Regions from separate parts of the Colwellia sp. Arc7-D genome, predicted to be linked through region 1. Evidence: predicted binding sites of a transcription regulator. Region 1 holds the regulator's gene; the other holds the start of a gene.
What was found. The regulator FNR, encoded in region 1, switches genes on or off when oxygen is low (the NO sensors DNR and NnrR bind a similar motif). The targets are predictions, from matches to a motif close to TTGATCTAGATCAA.

Region 1 (8,426 bases):
TGGGATAAAATCCTAGGTGAACAAAAAATTCATGTTATCAGTGCCTATGTTTATAGCTTATCGCAAGAGTAGTCGCTAAAAATCTCGTGATACTAAAACCTTGATGTTGCAAAGCACCAAGGTTTTTTTATGTTTATCTTTTCAGGGAAGTTTCTCTAATCACTTGTTATATTTAGAATTATAATTACTAAAAACTGGGTTGTTCCTTTAATAAATGCAATGTAAATAGACTTTGCAAGCTCAAGTTTCCTGCGGGTGAATTAACTTATACTGATGGATATTCATTAAGTTAAAGTTTGTTACATAACAGGTTTTTTAATAGTTACCACATAAGAAAAGTCGTATAATGTTCACTCTTTCAGCAAATAAGAAATTTTCATGAAAACATCTTGGTATCAAGAGCCTTGGGCTTGGTTAGTGTTTATATTACCTTTTACAGCCGTAGTTGCCGGTATTGCGACTTTTATTATAGCTAATAGCGATCCAGACCCTCTGGTTGTTGGCGACTATTATAAAAAAGGTAAAGCGATAAACCTAGAGTTAGGCAAAGTTAGACAAGCACAAAAACTCGGTATGAGTTTTGGTTTGAAACTTGTTGATGACCAATTGACTATTCGCCCGACAGGTATCGAAAAAACATTCCCACTATTGAATGTTAATTTTTATCACCCAACATTAGCCGACCGAGATTTTTATTTAGCATTAACGGCTGATGGCAATGGTGACTTTACGCATTTTTTTGAAGCTGAGCACAATGTTTCTGGTAAATGGCAAGTAACCATTAGTCCTTTTGAGAACCACTGGAAAATTCAAACCGTGCTCACCCTACCTCAATCTGACTTTATTGCGATAAAACCGGACCTGTCAGTAGCAAATTAATTAGCCTGTAGATTAGTGAGCATAAATTAATGAGCAAAGCTTGTTTTCATTGTGACGAACCCGTTCCCAAGGGTATTCATTTAATAACAAACATCGACAACATCGATCAACCTATGTGTTGCATAGGTTGCCAAGCTGTCGCACAAACGATTGTTGATAACAACCTAACCGATTTTTACCGCTTTCGTAGCGCACCAGCGCAAAAAGGTGAAGTATTAATACCTGAAAAACTTCAACGCAATGAAATACTTGACGATGTAAACTTACAAAATGAGTTTACTTATTATCATGATGGCTTCAAAGAAACCATTTTAACCATTGATGGCATAAGCTGCTCGGCTTGTGCATGGTTAATTGAAATGCAAGTGAGCAAGCTCGAAGGCGTTAATAAGATTAATGTGAACGCCACAACGCAACGAGCGACAGTGCAGTGGCAAGAAAGCCAAGTTAAATTAAGCGACATTCTCAGTTTAATCGATAAAATTGGTTATCATGGCTTGCCATTCAAGGCCAGTACCGCTGAAAAATTAAATAACAAACAAGCTAAAAACTTTATCAAACGCTTAGGTATCTCTGGCATTTTAATGATGCAAGTAATGATGATAGCTTTTGGTTTATATTTTGGTGCTTTTTCAGATATGACAGAACACAATGTCATGTATTTGCGTTGGGCAAGCTTTTTCTTAACTCTACCTATTGTCAGCTATGGCGCCTACCCTTTTTATAAAAGCGCATTTTTTGCTTTAAAAGCACGTCAACTCTCAATGGATGTGCCAGTATCTATTGCTATTTTATTGGCCTTTATGGCGAGTTGCTGGGCAACATTTACTCAGCAAGGCGAGGTGTATTTCGAATCTGTTTCTATGTTTACCTTTTTACTGCTTATTGGTAAATTTCTTGAATTTAGAGCCCGTAGTCGCGCCGCTGATGTTTCTGCAAATCTATTAAAATTAATGCCAATGACCGCAACGAAAGTTGAACACGGTATTGAACAATTTATTTCCGCGAATTACTTAAAAGCTGATGACATTATTTTAATAAAGCCAGGGGAAACTATCCCCGCAGATAGTGAAATAATTACCGGAACGAGCCAAATAAACGAAGCAATGTTGTCAGGTGAACAACTGCCCTTACAGAAAAAAGCATTAGACGCTATATTTGCAGGTACCATTAATGGCGATGGAAACCTAACCGCAAAAGTTAAACATAACAACCAAGAGTCTTTTTTAAGCCAATTAATTCGCTTGAGTGAAAATGCTCAAAGCCATAAGCCAAAGTTGGCGAAATTGTCAGATAAAATTGCCCAATACTTTGTTGCACTTATCTTAATGGTTTCAATTGCCACGGCAATATATTGGCTACAACACGCCCCTGAAGAAGCCTTTTGGATTACTTTATCTGTTCTCGTTGTAACTTGCCCTTGCGCATTGGCGTTAGCAACACCAACGGCGCTTACCTGTGCAACAACGAATCTAAATCGTGAAGGTATCATGATTAAATCAGCTCATGTGCTTGAAACCATGCCTGAAGTCGATGCGATATCTTTTGATAAAACAGGCACATTAACTACAGGTGAGTTCACGATTGTTGAAGTAAAAACTTATGGTGATTACTCAACTGATAGTACGTCAGAAGGTAAACAACAGGTGCTTGCTATTGCCGCGGCGCTAGAGGCACACTCAGCTCATCTGTTAGCAAAAGCCTTTAGACCATTTCGTGATTTTAACCAAACAACTACCCAAGTTGTTGTGGCTCCCGGCGCGGGTATCTCAGGTGAAGTAAATCACCAGCACTATCGTATCGGCAAAAGTTCGTGGTTATTAAACGATGACAAACAGGCATGTTTTAGTGCTCAGTGCGTACTAATGCAAGATGAAACATTAATCGCTGAATTTTATTTGCATGATGGCTTACGTGATGACGCGAAGCCTTTAATTGATTTTCTACATCAACAAAGTATTGAAACGAGCATGTTATCCGGCGATCACCTCCAAGGCTGCAATAAATTACAATCAATATTGCAACTAAGTAATGTGCAAGCAAACTTGTCAGCGCAAGATAAAGTTAACGCCATAAAGCATCAACAAGCTTCGAATACTGTTGCTATGGTAGGCGATGGGGTAAACGACAGCCCAGTATTAGGCGCCGCTCATTTATCGATTGCCATGGGCAGTGGTACTGATATTGCTAAAAATGGCGCAGATGTCATATTATTAAACAATAAGCTTAAAGGCGTACAAACATTGCGAGAGGTTGCCATTCGAACAACGCGCGTTATAAAGCAAAATTACCTTTGGGCTTTTGGATACAATGCCGTTGTATTGCCATTAGCCGTAACAGGGCATATAGCGCCTTACATGGCAGTAATTGGCATGTCGGCCAGCTCAATATTAGTCGTAACAAATTCATTAAGGCTGCTAAAAAAATGAGCATAATCTACGTATTAATTCCCATTGCTGTATTACTCACCTCTATTGGCATATATCTGTTTTTTTGGGCAGTAAAAACTGAGCAATTTGATGATTTAGAAAAACAGGGTATGAGCATTTTATTTGATGATGAAAATGACAATATCAGTCGCAATAAAAACAACAATAGTAAATTAAAAGACAGTGAATTAAGCGAAAGCGACGAGCAACCAAAACAAGCAGCAAAATCATCTCATGACGCTTGATTTTTTTTCCGCATTTGTAATTGGTTTACTAGGCTCTGGCCATTGTATTGTAATGTGTGGCGGTATTAGCACCATGTTAACCACGACCATATCTGACCATGCTCGCCATAAAAAAATGGCGATTATATTTGCCTATAATTTTGGCCGAATCGCGTCTTACAGCTTAATTGGCGCCTTGGTAGCATTCACCAGTTCAATGGCGGCTAAAAACATTGGTTTTCCTGTTATTATTTTAAAAACGATTGCAGGTGTGTTTCTAATTCTACTAGGTTTGTATCTAGGACAATGGTTAATGTGGTTAAGCCGCATAGAGTATTTAGGTAAAAACATTTGGCGCTACATCTCACCTTATACTAAAAAATTCATGCCCATTAAAAACATACAGAGTGCATTGGCGTTAGGAGCACTTTGGGGCTGGTTACCCTGTGGCTTAGTTTATTCTACGTTAACGTGGTCATTAGCAAGCGCCGATGTTTTAAATGGCGCTTTGATCATGTTTTTCTTTGGTCTTGGTACTTTACCTGCGCTGCTGTCAGTATCACTCGGCACTTTCAGTGTGAAGTCTTTATTAACTCAGCCCGTTTTTAGAAAACTAGCCGCCATTTTGGTGATTTCATACGGCATTTACTCTATACTAATAGCATATAGCTAACGCATCTAATATGGTGTTCAGCATGGAAGTTTTTATAGGCTGTTATGAATAATAAATCGTGTACCGATCAGCAACATATTCACTGTCAAAACTGTAGCATTAGTGAGTTATGCTTGCCATTTTCGCTTAATAATCAAGAGCTAGAGACTCTAGATAACATTATTGATCGTAAGCTCCCTATTCAAAAAGGAGAGCAGATTTTTAATGATGGTCAGCCTATGCAGGCGCTTTACGCGATTCGTTCAGGCACATTCAAAACCTATACCATCAACAAACAAGGCGAAGAACAAATTACCGGTTTTCATTTAGCAGGTGATTTACTTGGCTTTGATGCCATTGCTAATGCAGAGCACCCAAGTTTTGCTAAAGCATTGGAAACCTCAATGGTTTGTGAAATTCCTTATAATACACTCGATCATTTATCTAACAGCATGCCTAAGTTAAAAAAACAGATTTTGCGCATGATGAGCACTGAAATTCGTGAAGACCATGAAATGCTAATGTTGCTTAATCGTAAAAATGCAGAGCAACGCCTAGCCACGTTTTTTAGTACCTTAAGCAGTCGATATAATGCCCGTGGTTTATCAGCCTCTGAATTTCGCTTATCTATGACGCGCAGCGATATTGGTAACTATATTGGTTTAACGGTTGAAACAATAAGCCGACTCCTTAATCGCTTTGATAAAAATGGTTTAATTGCTGTTAATGGCAAACTGATTACCATTGTAAATATTGAAAAATTAAATGAGTGTGCTGGACTTTAAGATAAATTTTATCAGCCCTTTTTCATACTTTCTTATTCAACAGTTTAACGCTATGATTAATATAAAATAGCTTATATAAAAGATAATAATTTGATTTAAAACAACTATTATTATTACAAAATAAGTTATTGTTATTATATAAAGTAAATAAATTAACTGTTTAGTTTGGCCTAATACCCACAGGCAAAGATAAGGAATTAGCTATGGAAAAGTATCAAAAAATACTCGCTATTGTTGACCCCACAACAGAAGATCAAAAAGCGGTAAAACGAGCATTAGAATTAGCGCGAAAAACTGGCGCAAGTATTACCGCATTTTTGACCATATATGACTTTTCTTATGAGATGACCACTATGCTTTCAGGCGACGAGCGTGAAGCAATGTGTAAATCTGTTATAAATGATCGTACTCAATGGTTGCAGTCTTTACTTGCTGAACTCGATGTAACTGATATCACCATTGATTGTAAAGTTATCTGGCATAATCGTCCTTTCGAGCAAATAATTGCACAAGTTATTGATCATGATTACGACATAGTCATTAAAGGCACACATCAACACGACAAATTTAAATCAGTAATATTTACCCCTACTGATTGGCACATTTTACGCAAATGTCCCTGCCCTGTTTTGCTAGTGAAAGAGCATTTATGGCCAGAAAATGGCAATATTGTTGCTGCATTGAATATTGGCAGCGAAGAAGAAGAGCATAAAGCGCTTAATGATAAAATTACGGCAGAAGCAAAACAGCTAGCTAAAGTTATGAAAGCAAACCTACATTTGGTTAATTCTTTCCCTGGTACGCCGGTAAATATTGCGATAGAAATTCCAGAGTTTGATGCCAATGATTACAACCTCGCCATGTTAAAACATCATGAAGAAGCGATGTTAGAACATGCAACTGCGTTTAATATTACTAAAGAATACACTCATATTAAAGAAGGCTTACCTGAAGATATTATACAAAGTGTCGCCGAAGCCTTAGACGCAGAACTGGTTATTTTAGGCACCATTGGACGTACAGGTTTATCTGCAGCGCTAATTGGCAATACAGCAGAACATGTAATTGATAGACTAAACTGTGATGTACTTGCGTTAAAGCCTGAGGGTTACGTTTCACCCTTGGACGTTAAATAAAATCTTTATTACGTAAAATACAGCTAAAAGAGCGTCACTGATTGATAGAAATATTATTAAGGTGACGCTTTAATAAAACGCTAAAACTTCTCCCTAGCTTAACTACAATAAATTACAGGTAATTACTCAAGCTAATTTCCAACGATCTTCTCTTCACAATTGTTATAAGTTTGTCTTCAAATATTTATTACGCTATACATATCATTTATAGATCATCATCAGGACTTTATCATTGAAGATAAAACAACCGCTTAGACTTATACCTTATTACATTAGCACGGTGATACTCCTGCCCTTATTACTTTTACAAGCGATATGGGTGCGTTTTAGCATGATAAAACTCCCAGAAGCATTAGGTGAACGCTCAGGCTCTACAGGTAATGGCAGTCCAATTAGTTTATTGATAATTGGTGATTCGGCTACAGCAGGTGTTGGTACACACGAACAAAAAAATGCATTGTCAGGCCAGTTATCAAACAACCTTGCTATTAACAATCAAGTAAACTGGCAATTAGTAGCGAGTACGGGCCTAACTTCAACACAGTTAATCAATGAAATTGAAAAGTTAGAAACACAAACGTTTGACTTTATTTTGGTATCTATTGGTGTAAATGATGTAACAGGCCTCACAAAAGAAAGTCTCTGGGTTAGTAATATAGAGGCTATTGTAAGCTTATGTAGCACCAAATTTGGTACTCCAAAAGTGTTGTTGACAGCACTTCCTCCGATGCATTTATTTACCGGCATTATGCAACCATTAAGATGGTGGCTAGGAGTACGCGCAAAAAGACTAAATACCTTAATGATGCAAACCACAGCAAATTATAGCCAATGTTGCGTCCTAACAATTGACATACCTTTTACGTCTGAATATTTAGCTCAAGATGGCTTTCACCCGTCAGCACTTGCTTATGGTGTTTGGGCAGAACAAGCCGCGACGGCATTAAAACTATCAACTTAAAATAGATAAATAAATTCACTAAGTTCAACTTTGTTCATGTAGTTACTTCGGCTATACTACGCGGCAATATTTACTAGGAATTTATTATGAGCGCAGTTTTAAAATCGGCCTTATCTCCAAGCCAAAACACACAATTAGAAAAGCTTGAAAAACGCTTACGACGTCATGTTGGCCAAGCGATTGCCCAATACAATATGATTGAAGACGGCGATAAAATTATGGTGTGTGTTTCTGGTGGCAAAGATAGTTATGCCATGCTCGAAATATTAATGCGCTTAAAAGAATCTGCTCCTATTCACTTTGACTTAATTGCCGTTAACCTTGATCAAAAACAACCCGGTTTTCCAGAGCATATTTTACCAAATTACCTTGAGTCGATAGGTGTCGCTTACCAAATTGTTGAAGAAGACACTTACGCCATTGTTAAAGAAAAAATTCCTGAAGGCAAAACTACATGTAGCTTATGCTCTCGTTTACGCCGAGCATTGTTGTATAAAGCGGCTAAAGCATTAGGAGCAACTAAAGTTGCACTTGGTCATCATCGCGACGACATGGTCGAAACATTGATGCTCAATATGTTTTACGGTGGCAAGCTCAAATCAATGCCCGCAAAACTTGTTTCTGACAATGGCGAGCACGTGGTTATTCGCCCATTAGCATTTTGTAAAGAGCAAGAACTTATTCAGTATGCTGCCCTAAAGCAATTCCCTATTATTCCTTGTAACTTATGTGGTTCACAACCTAACTTACAGCGTCAGAACATTAAGGCAATGCTACAAGATTGGGATAAAAATCACCCAGGGCGTATTGAGTCTATGTTTACGGCGATTAAAAATGTAGTGCCTTCACATTTATGTGACAGCGAACTTTTTGACTTTAAAGGTATTAACGCAAACTCTGGAATTATTGATGGTGGTGATACCGCTTTTGATCAAGAGACATTTGTACAAGCTGCGCCTGAAAGTAACGCTGTTAACATTCATCAAGCCGATTTATTGAAAGTAACAGAGATAAAATAATATTATTGAAATTTTTCAATGAGTAAACTCTATTTAACGTTAGCTTATAAAGTGTAACGTTTTACTGGGCTTATTATTGGCTAGCGGTTCAATGTTGGCGAATTTTTCAGGTTTAGGTTTAGGTTTAGGTTTAGGTTTAGGTTTAGAGTAGATTATTTTGCAGTTTTGCCGTTCAGCCTAGTGTTGACTTAGAACGGCAGAGCCACTAAAGATTATTTATTTGCAAGATCAAAGTATGGTCGATTATGTCTGATCATCTCAGTGAGTTCTAAGACATAATCTGCACCACGTTCAGAGTAAGCGGTTAAGCCTGTCGCTAATATTTCTGGTGCCAAAGGTTG
Region 2 (8,426 bases), 1.5 Mb from region 1:
ATTTGCATCACTATTCCCTGGCGCTTTAGTTTCGCTATCGCGCATAAAGTCCGCGTCCTGATCGTCGCCAAGCACATGCTCTAACTTTAATTTTTTTACTGAGCGGATAGTGGTGAACGGCCCCGAACAAGCATATAAGCCAAATATAATGAGCAAAATATTTTCAGGGCTAGAAGCGACAACCACAAAGGCGAGTACTATTAATAGTACGACAACAAAATTAACCTTACCTTTCCAGTCCACTTCTTTAAAACTGTTGTACCTAAAGTTGCTGACCATTAACAGACCAAGCACGATAGTAATTAAACCAATAATGTAGCCATAATCTTGCCCGTTGATTTGATATTCACTGCCAACCCAAATAAGGCTGGCAACAACGCCTGCTGCAGCTGGACTAGCTAACCCTTGGAAGTAGCGTTTATCAGCAATGCCAACTTGGGTATTAAAACGAGCAAGACGTAAGGCCGCACAAGCAACATAAACAAATGCGGCTAACCAGCCAAATTTACCAAAACTCGAAAGCGCCCAATTATATGCCACTATTCCTGGCGCTATGCCAAACGACAACATATCTGCCATGCTGTCGTATTCTGCACCAAATTCACTCTGCGTATTTGTCATTCTTGCAACTCTGCCATCTAAGCCATCAAAAATCATGGCAATGAATATAGCAATTGCTGCACTGATGAAGTGACCATTCATCGATGATACGACAGCGTAAAACCCAGAAAATAGACCTGCTGTAGTGAGTAAATTAGGTAACAGATAAATACCGCGAGTTTGAAGCGAGCCTTCATTGTTTTTGTCTGGCATAAATTAAACCGAAATAAGTTAAAATGAATTATATAGTGGTAATTTAGCATAAGTTTATTTATTAACGGTAGCTGTAGTACAAATGAATGATTAATAAAAAGATAAAAATTTGTAAACTCGCCTCTGTGTTGCTATAAAACACAGTAGATATTACATTTATATCGTGCGTATTCATTTCAAACGAGATTAAATGTTAGTAATGTTAGTATTAATTTATGGGTAGGTACCGTTATGAACATTAAGACATTGTTGTTTTTTTCGATGATATTAGTGTATTCCGATGTTTTCGCAGCCGAGCAGATCACCATTTATCGTTGGATTGACAAGGAAGATGTTGTTCATTTTAGTCAAAACCAACCACCACATGATGACTATATTGAAATTAGTATGGCAAAAAATCAAAAATCTGCAGCCACAATTGAAAAAGATACGTCTGCTTTAAATTCACAATCTGCTGATAAGTCTATTGTTACCGCACAAGAGAATAGTGATGCAATTGATAATATTAACCAGGATAAGTGTATTACCGCACGAGATAATTTAAGCACTTTACAGAATTTTGATAAAATTCAATATAAAGATGAAAAAGGTAATGTGAAAGTATTAGGTGCCTTAGAAAAACAACAACAATTAGCAATGAATGAAAAGCAGGTAGAAGTTTATTGTACTGAGTAACAAACTCCATACTCCTACCTGCTTAGTTTAAAACTAGCTAAAACCTAAATTAAATAGCTTAACTCTTCACAGTATTAACAGTGAAGTTTAAGCTATTGTCACTTAGCTCTACAAAAATATGGTCCCCTGCTGAAAACTCGTTCGCTAACAATTTATGTGCAAGTGGGTTTTCTATCTCCTGTTGAATAGCTCGTTTTAACGGTCTAGCACCAAAAATTGGGTCAAACCCTGCAGCGGCAATAAACGATAATGCTTCATCTGAAACAGTCATGCTGATATCTCTTACTTCTAATCTTTTGATTAAAGCTGATATTTGAATACTCGCAATACTTTTAATCTGTTCAGAGAGCAACGGATGAAAAACTACAGTTTCATCGACACGGTTTATAAACTCAGGTTTGAAGTGGTGACTCAGTTCAGCTATCACACGCGTTTTCATTTGTTGGTATTGACTGTCATCGCCAAACTCTTGAATAATATCGGAACCAATATTTGAAGTCATAATGATCACAGTATTTTTAAAATCAACAGTGCGCCCTTGACCATCCGTTAGTCTTCCATCATCTAATACCTGCAGTAAGATATTAAAAACATCAGGGTGTGCCTTCTCGATTTCATCAAGTAATATAACAGAATAAGGTTTACGCCTTACCGCCTCAGTCAAATACCCTCCTTCTTCATAACCAACATAACCAGGAGGTGCACCAACTAAACGCGCAACAGAATGTTTTTCCATAAACTCTGACATATCAACACGCACTAATGAATCTTCACTATCGAAAAGAAAATGAGCTAATGCTTTGGTTAATTCTGTTTTACCTACGCCAGTTGGTCCGAGGAATAAAAAGGAACCTATAGGTTGATCAGGATCCGCCAAACCTGCTCTTGATCTTCGAATAGCGTTTGATACGGATACCACAGCTTCAGATTGTCCGATAACACGTTTGTGAAGATTGTCTTCCATGTGTAGTAATTTATCGCTTTCACCTTCGAGCATTTTTGCTACTGGAATACCTGTAGCACGGCTCAATACATCTGCAATTTCAACATCAGTGACTTTATTTCTAAGTAAAGTCATTTCTTGCATCTCAGCTTGGCAAGCAAGATCAAGCTGTTTTTCAAGATCGGGGATACGACTGTATTGTAGCTCTGCCATGGTATTTAGATCGCCGACTCTTCGAGCAGCTTCGAGTTCAATGCGGGCTTTCTCTAGATCTGTTTTAATCGCCTGCGTACCATGAAGTGCAGCTTTTTCGGTTTTCCACACTTCATCTAATTCGTCATAACTTAATTGGCAAGTTGCTATATCTTCTGAAATCAGCTCCAAACGTTTTTTGGAGGCGCTATCAGAATCTTTTGATAATGCTCTTTGTTCAAGTTTTAGCTGAATTAAACGTCGCTCTAATCTATCTAAATTCTCAGGCTTTGAATCCATTTGCATACGAATACTCGACGCGGCTTCGTCGATCAGATCAATCGCTTTATCAGGCAGCTGACGGTCGCTTACATACCGATGTGATAATGTTGCAGCGGCAACAATAGCAGGATCGGTTATTTCAACATTATGATGTAACTCATAACGTTCTTTAAGACCACGTAAAATGGCAATCGTATCTTCTACACTAGGTTCATCAACCAGTACTTTTTGAAAACGACGCTCTAAAGCCGCATCTTTTTCAATATATTGACGATACTCATCTAAGGTAGTAGCACCAACACAATGTAAATCCCCTCTTGCTAGCGCAGGTTTTAACATATTTCCTGCATCCATAGCTCCGTCACTTTTTCCAGCGCCGACCATAGTATGCAATTCATCAATAAATAGTATGACCTGCCCTTCAAGCTGGTTTAGTTCGCTAAGTACAGCTTTAAGGCGCTCTTCAAATTCACCACGATATTTAGCACCAGCAACAAGCGCGCCCATATCGAGTGATAAGACTCGCTTGTTTCGAATACCTTCAGGCACTTCGTGATCAACAATACGTTGAGCTAACCCTTCAACAATAGCGGTTTTACCAACACCAGGTTGACCAATGAGTACCGGGTTATTTTTTGTGCGTCGTTGCAATACTTGAATAGTTCGTCTGATTTCATCATCTCGACCTATAACTGGATCTAATTTACCTTGCTCTGCTCGCTCGGTTAAATCTACGGTATATTTATCGAGCGCTTGGCGTACTTCTTCGGCATTAACATCGTCAACATTTTTACCACCACGAATGTGGACAATTGCGTCTTGCAAGCGTTGCTCACTCGCCCCTAAACCTTTAAGGATCTGTCCAAGTTTACCTTTGTCTTGTAACGCTGCCAGCATGAATATTTCTGAAGAAATAAACTTATCGCCGTGCTTTTGTGCAAACTTGTCACAAAGGTTTAAAATATTACCCATCGCCGATGACAATTGTACTTCGCCACCGGTACCAGACACTTGTGCTAATTCATCAATAGCAGCTTCAACTTGTGTTCTGAGCGTTCGAACATTTATACCCGCACTTTTTAAAAGTGGAATAATACTACTCGCGTTTTGGTTTAATAACGCAAGCATTAAATGGATAGGCTCTATAAATTGGTGATCTTTACCTAATGCTATAGATTGTGCATCAGATATTGCTACTTGAAATGTTTGTGTAAATCGATCTAAACGCATTAACGTTCTCCTAATGCCATGTTACTGGGCTTACAGTATAGTTAACTATGTTATAAGGACACTTAGACGTATTTTCAAGCATTGGGAAACTAAAACTTTGATGAAGATCAATTAATGGAATATTAGGGAGCTTGAAATTAAACAATTTATTTTATAACTATGATGCTGCCCATTCTCCCGGTCTGGCCATCCCGGCGATAAGAATAGTACTTATCACGCAAGGTATGAGTACATTCATTCAATGTAGTAATATTTTTTACACCTAAATTCAAAAGTTGCAATTGAGCAATCAAGTGTAAATTTGCTAAATATTTTATTGGATCGTCATCGAGCGATTTTATAAGTTTAAAAGCTTGCTCGAACTGTGTGGAAACCTGACAGAAAGCTTGTTTTACTTCTTGTCCAACTTCAAAAACCTGTTCCCCAATACAAGGTCCCATCCACACTACAATGTCATTTACTGAGCTTTGCATTAATGTAATGGTTTCCTCAATAATGTTTGCAGCTAAAGGTCGCCAACCAGCATGAATTGCGGCAATTTCGCTGCCATCCCTGTTTGATAATAAAATAGGTAAGCAGTCTGCAGTCATAATTGCTAAAGCAATTCCTTGGCTGCGAGTTATCGCTGCATCAGCTACAATCGGGTTATTATCATGATGTTCAACTTTAGCTACTTTATTACCATGAACTTGAGTTAACCATTGAATTTTAGTTTCAGAAGGTAGGTACTTTAAAAGTAGCTTTCTGTTTTGAATAACTAGATCAGGACAGTCACCAACATGATCACCCAAATTAAAAGCATCAAACTCTGGTGTCAAAGTTGTCGAAGCTTCATATTCATTTGTGACTATGGGCGATGAAGACTCTGCTTTACTAGGCAGCAGTTTCTTTTGAGTTGGTAATCGGTTGGTAGTAAAGGCCAACACGCGTTCTGTTGGCCATTTAATATACTGTATATTGTCTGAAGCGTTAAAAGTCACTATCGACAAGATTATTTTTTGTGTCTGTACGTAACATTTCAGCTAACGCGACCATATCATCAGGTACATCAGCATGCCATGTCATTTGCACGCCCGATATCGGATGATACAAAGATAACATTGCAGCATGCAGGGCCTGACGCTTGAATTGACGTAACATTTCACGTAATTCTTCTGATGCATTTTTAGGTGGACGAGGTCGACCACCATACACAGGGTCACCCACAAGTGGGTGCGTTATATGTGCCATATGCACGCGTATTTGATGTGTGCGCCCAGTTTCCAAACGCAAACGTAAACGTGTGTGTAACCTGAATTTTTCCATTACACGGTAATGCGTCACCGAAGGACGGCCTGAAAAGGTTACTGCCATATGTGTACGCTTTGTAGAATGACGGCCAATCGGCTCATCAACTAAACCACCAGCGGTCATAATACCACTGGCAATAGCTTCATATTCACGAGTAATTTCACGCGCTTGAAGTGATTCAACCAAGTTGGTTTGAGCAGCAATAGTTTTTGCTACGACCATTAGGCCGGTTGTGTCTTTATCCAAACGATGAACAATACCGGCACGTGGCACAACATCTAGTTGAGGGCAATGATGAAGTAAGGCGTTAAGCACTGTACCATCTGGGTTACCCGCACCAGGGTGCACAACAAAGCCAGCAGGTTTGTTGATCACTAAAATATCGTCATCTTCGTAGACAATATTTAGTGGTAAATCTTGCGCTTTAAAACGCACTTCCGATTCAACTTCTGTATTGATGGCAACAAGCTCACCACCGAACATTTTTTCGCGGGGTACATCGACTACAACGTCGTCAACCGTAACATGACCGGCTAAAATCCATTCTTTTAAACGTGATCGTGAATAATCAGGGAACATTTCGGCCAAAGTCTGGTCGAAACGTTTACCTAAGCATGATTCGGGAACCGTGTCCCGGTGTTGAATTATCTCAGCCATTAAACTCTCTATTAATTAGCACTGTGCAAGGCAGGATTGCTAGGTTAGAATGCCAGTGCTTATTTTACCTCTTTGCTAAAGCAATTACATTAAGTAATTATAGCGAGGAAGATATTTATTTTAACTAAAACAAAGTAGTGATATTGAAGTCTATGGAAAAAGTGACAATAAAAATAATGTGCCTTGCACTCGTGTTAGCAATAACTGGTTGCTCGGGCACAAACGAAAAAGATATAAAAAAGGTGCCGGACAAGTCTGCTCAAGCATTATTTTCTGATGCTAGACAATCACTTGACAATGGATTATATCAAAAGGCTATACAAATATTATCGGCGATAGATTCTCGATTTCCTTATGGTCCTATCTCTCATCAGGTACAATTAGATTTAATTTATGCTTATTATAAAAGTGGTAATGCTGCGCAAGGTCTAGCCTTAACAGATAGATTCTTAAGACTTAACCCTTCACATGCAAACATAGACTACGTTTACTATATGCGTGCGTTAATCAATGTTGCTACTCAAGAAAATTTATTCCAAAATCTGGCAGGTATTGACCGTTCAGACCGTGATCCTTCAGCAGCTCGCGATGCATTTAAAGATTTAAAGATATTATTAGAGAAATACCCTAACAGTAAATATGCTGCTGACTCACGTCAACGCATGATCGCAATTAAATCACGATTAGCGAAGTATGAATTATCTGTTGCACGTTATTACTTGAAGCGTGAAGCGTATGTTTCATCAGCTAACCGTGGAAAATATATTGTTGAATACTTTTCTCCTAGCGCAGAAACAGAAGAAGCATTAGAGATTATGATTGTCTGTTACGAAAAGCTGGGCTTAAATGATTTGCAAGTTAATGCTAAACAAGTATTAGCTGCAAACTACCCAAATAACCCTTTAGTTTCTAGATAAAAGTCTCAGCTCTAGGTTAAATATTGTTGCATAGACATCAATAACCCCAAAAAAAATACCAGCAATTGCTGGTATTTTTTTTGGGGGAATTAATAAACTTAAATAGCCTCTTCGTCTTCTTCTCCAGTACGAATACGTATTACGCGTTCTACATCGGTTATAAAAATTTTACCATCGCCAATTTTACCCGTCTGCGCAGTTTCTAAAATAGTATTTACACAGCGTTCAACATTTTCTTTTTTCACCACAATCTCGAGCTTTACTTTCGGTAAAAAATCCACCATGTATTCGGCGCCGCGATAAAGCTCGGTATGCCCTTTTTGACGTCCAAAGCCTTTAACTTCAGACACGGTCATACCCGTAACACCAATTTCGCCAAGTGCTTCACGTACATCATCCATTTTAAATGGTTTAATTATCGCTTCTATTTTTTTCATCTTTCTAGCCTATAAGTTGATTTACGCATCGGAGCATTTTGATAATTATCATTATCTACATAATATCAAGTAATTGTACAGCTATAGTGCAAAAGTTCTAATCGAAGTAAGACTTTGCTACACTGCCTTAATTGCGGCATTTAAGCAGCTTAAAATTTATAATCTACTTCTCACCAAAAGGAAATATTATGGGCACCCAGGCAATAATCAATGAAATGAAAGTATTACCTGAAATTAATCCAACGTTTGAAATTGAACGTCGAGTAGATTTTATCAAAAACAAGCTAGTTCAATCAGGCCTTAAATCACTAGTTTTAGGTATAAGTGGTGGTGTTGATTCTTCTACTTGTGGCCGTTTAGCTCAACTCGCTGTTGACGCTTTAAACAGTGAAAGCCCGAATACTTATCAATTTATTGCTGTAAGACTTCCCTTTGATATCCAAGCAGATGAAGATGACGCACAGTTGGCTCTTGAGTTTATAAAGCCTACACATAGTTTAACCACTAATATCTTGGCTGGTACTGAAGGTATTCATAATGAGACCATTAATGCTCTTCAAAATGCAGAACTGCTCTCAGCATCTGCCGCTCAAATAGACTTTTCTAAAGGAAATGTTAAAGCACGCTCTCGCATGGTAATGCAATATCATATTGCAGGTATATTGGGTGGCTTAGTATTAGGTACAGATCACTCGGCAGAAAATATTACAGGCTTTTTTACCAAGTGGGGAGACGGGGCTTGTGACTTGGCACCATTATTTGGACTATCCAAACGTCAAGTCAAACAAATTGCTAGCACTTTAGGCGCTCCTAGCCAATTAACTGATAAAGCACCAACAGCTGATTTAGAAGAGTTAGCCCCCAGTAAAAAAGATGAAGATGCCTTAGGCCTAAGTTATGATCAGTTAGATGACTTTTTAGAAGGTAAAAACACGGATAAATTAGTAGAAGAAAAAATTATCGCTATCTACATGAAAACTCAACATAAGC

Region 2: a site for FNR is predicted at 4,233-4,246, ahead of clpB (ATP-dependent chaperone ClpB). Genes of this name have one in related genera too.

Annotation. Positions count from the first base shown of each region.
Region 1 covers NZ_CP028924.1:1,407,630-1,416,055, reverse strand. Annotated here, with positions in the region: gene ccoP (cytochrome-c oxidase, cbb3-type subunit III) at 1-72, shown strand, start outside; gene DBO93_RS06165 (FixH family protein) at 379-879, shown strand; gene DBO93_RS06160 (heavy metal translocating P-type ATPase) at 909-3,308, shown strand; gene ccoS (cbb3-type cytochrome oxidase assembly protein CcoS) at 3,305-3,553, shown strand; gene DBO93_RS06150 (sulfite exporter TauE/SafE family protein) at 3,543-4,205, shown strand; gene fnr (fumarate/nitrate reduction transcriptional regulator Fnr) at 4,250-4,969, shown strand; gene uspE (universal stress protein UspE) at 5,173-6,105, shown strand; gene DBO93_RS06135 (SGNH/GDSL hydrolase family protein) at 6,437-7,066, shown strand; gene ttcA (tRNA 2-thiocytidine(32) synthetase TtcA) at 7,153-8,085, shown strand; gene DBO93_RS06125 (glucosaminidase domain-containing protein) at 8,298-8,426, opposite strand, start outside.
Region 2 covers NZ_CP028924.1:2,914,461-2,922,886, forward strand. Annotated here, with positions in the region: gene pssA (CDP-diacylglycerol--serine O-phosphatidyltransferase) at 1-813, opposite strand, end outside; gene DBO93_RS12640 (DUF4124 domain-containing protein) at 1,045-1,488, shown strand; gene clpB (ATP-dependent chaperone ClpB) at 1,547-4,135, opposite strand; gene pgeF (peptidoglycan editing factor PgeF) at 4,282-5,115, opposite strand; gene rluD (23S rRNA pseudouridine(1911/1915/1917) synthase RluD) at 5,105-6,082, opposite strand; gene DBO93_RS12660 (outer membrane protein assembly factor BamD) at 6,235-6,999, shown strand; gene glnB (nitrogen regulatory protein P-II) at 7,098-7,436, opposite strand; gene nadE (ammonia-dependent NAD(+) synthetase) at 7,625-8,426, shown strand, end outside.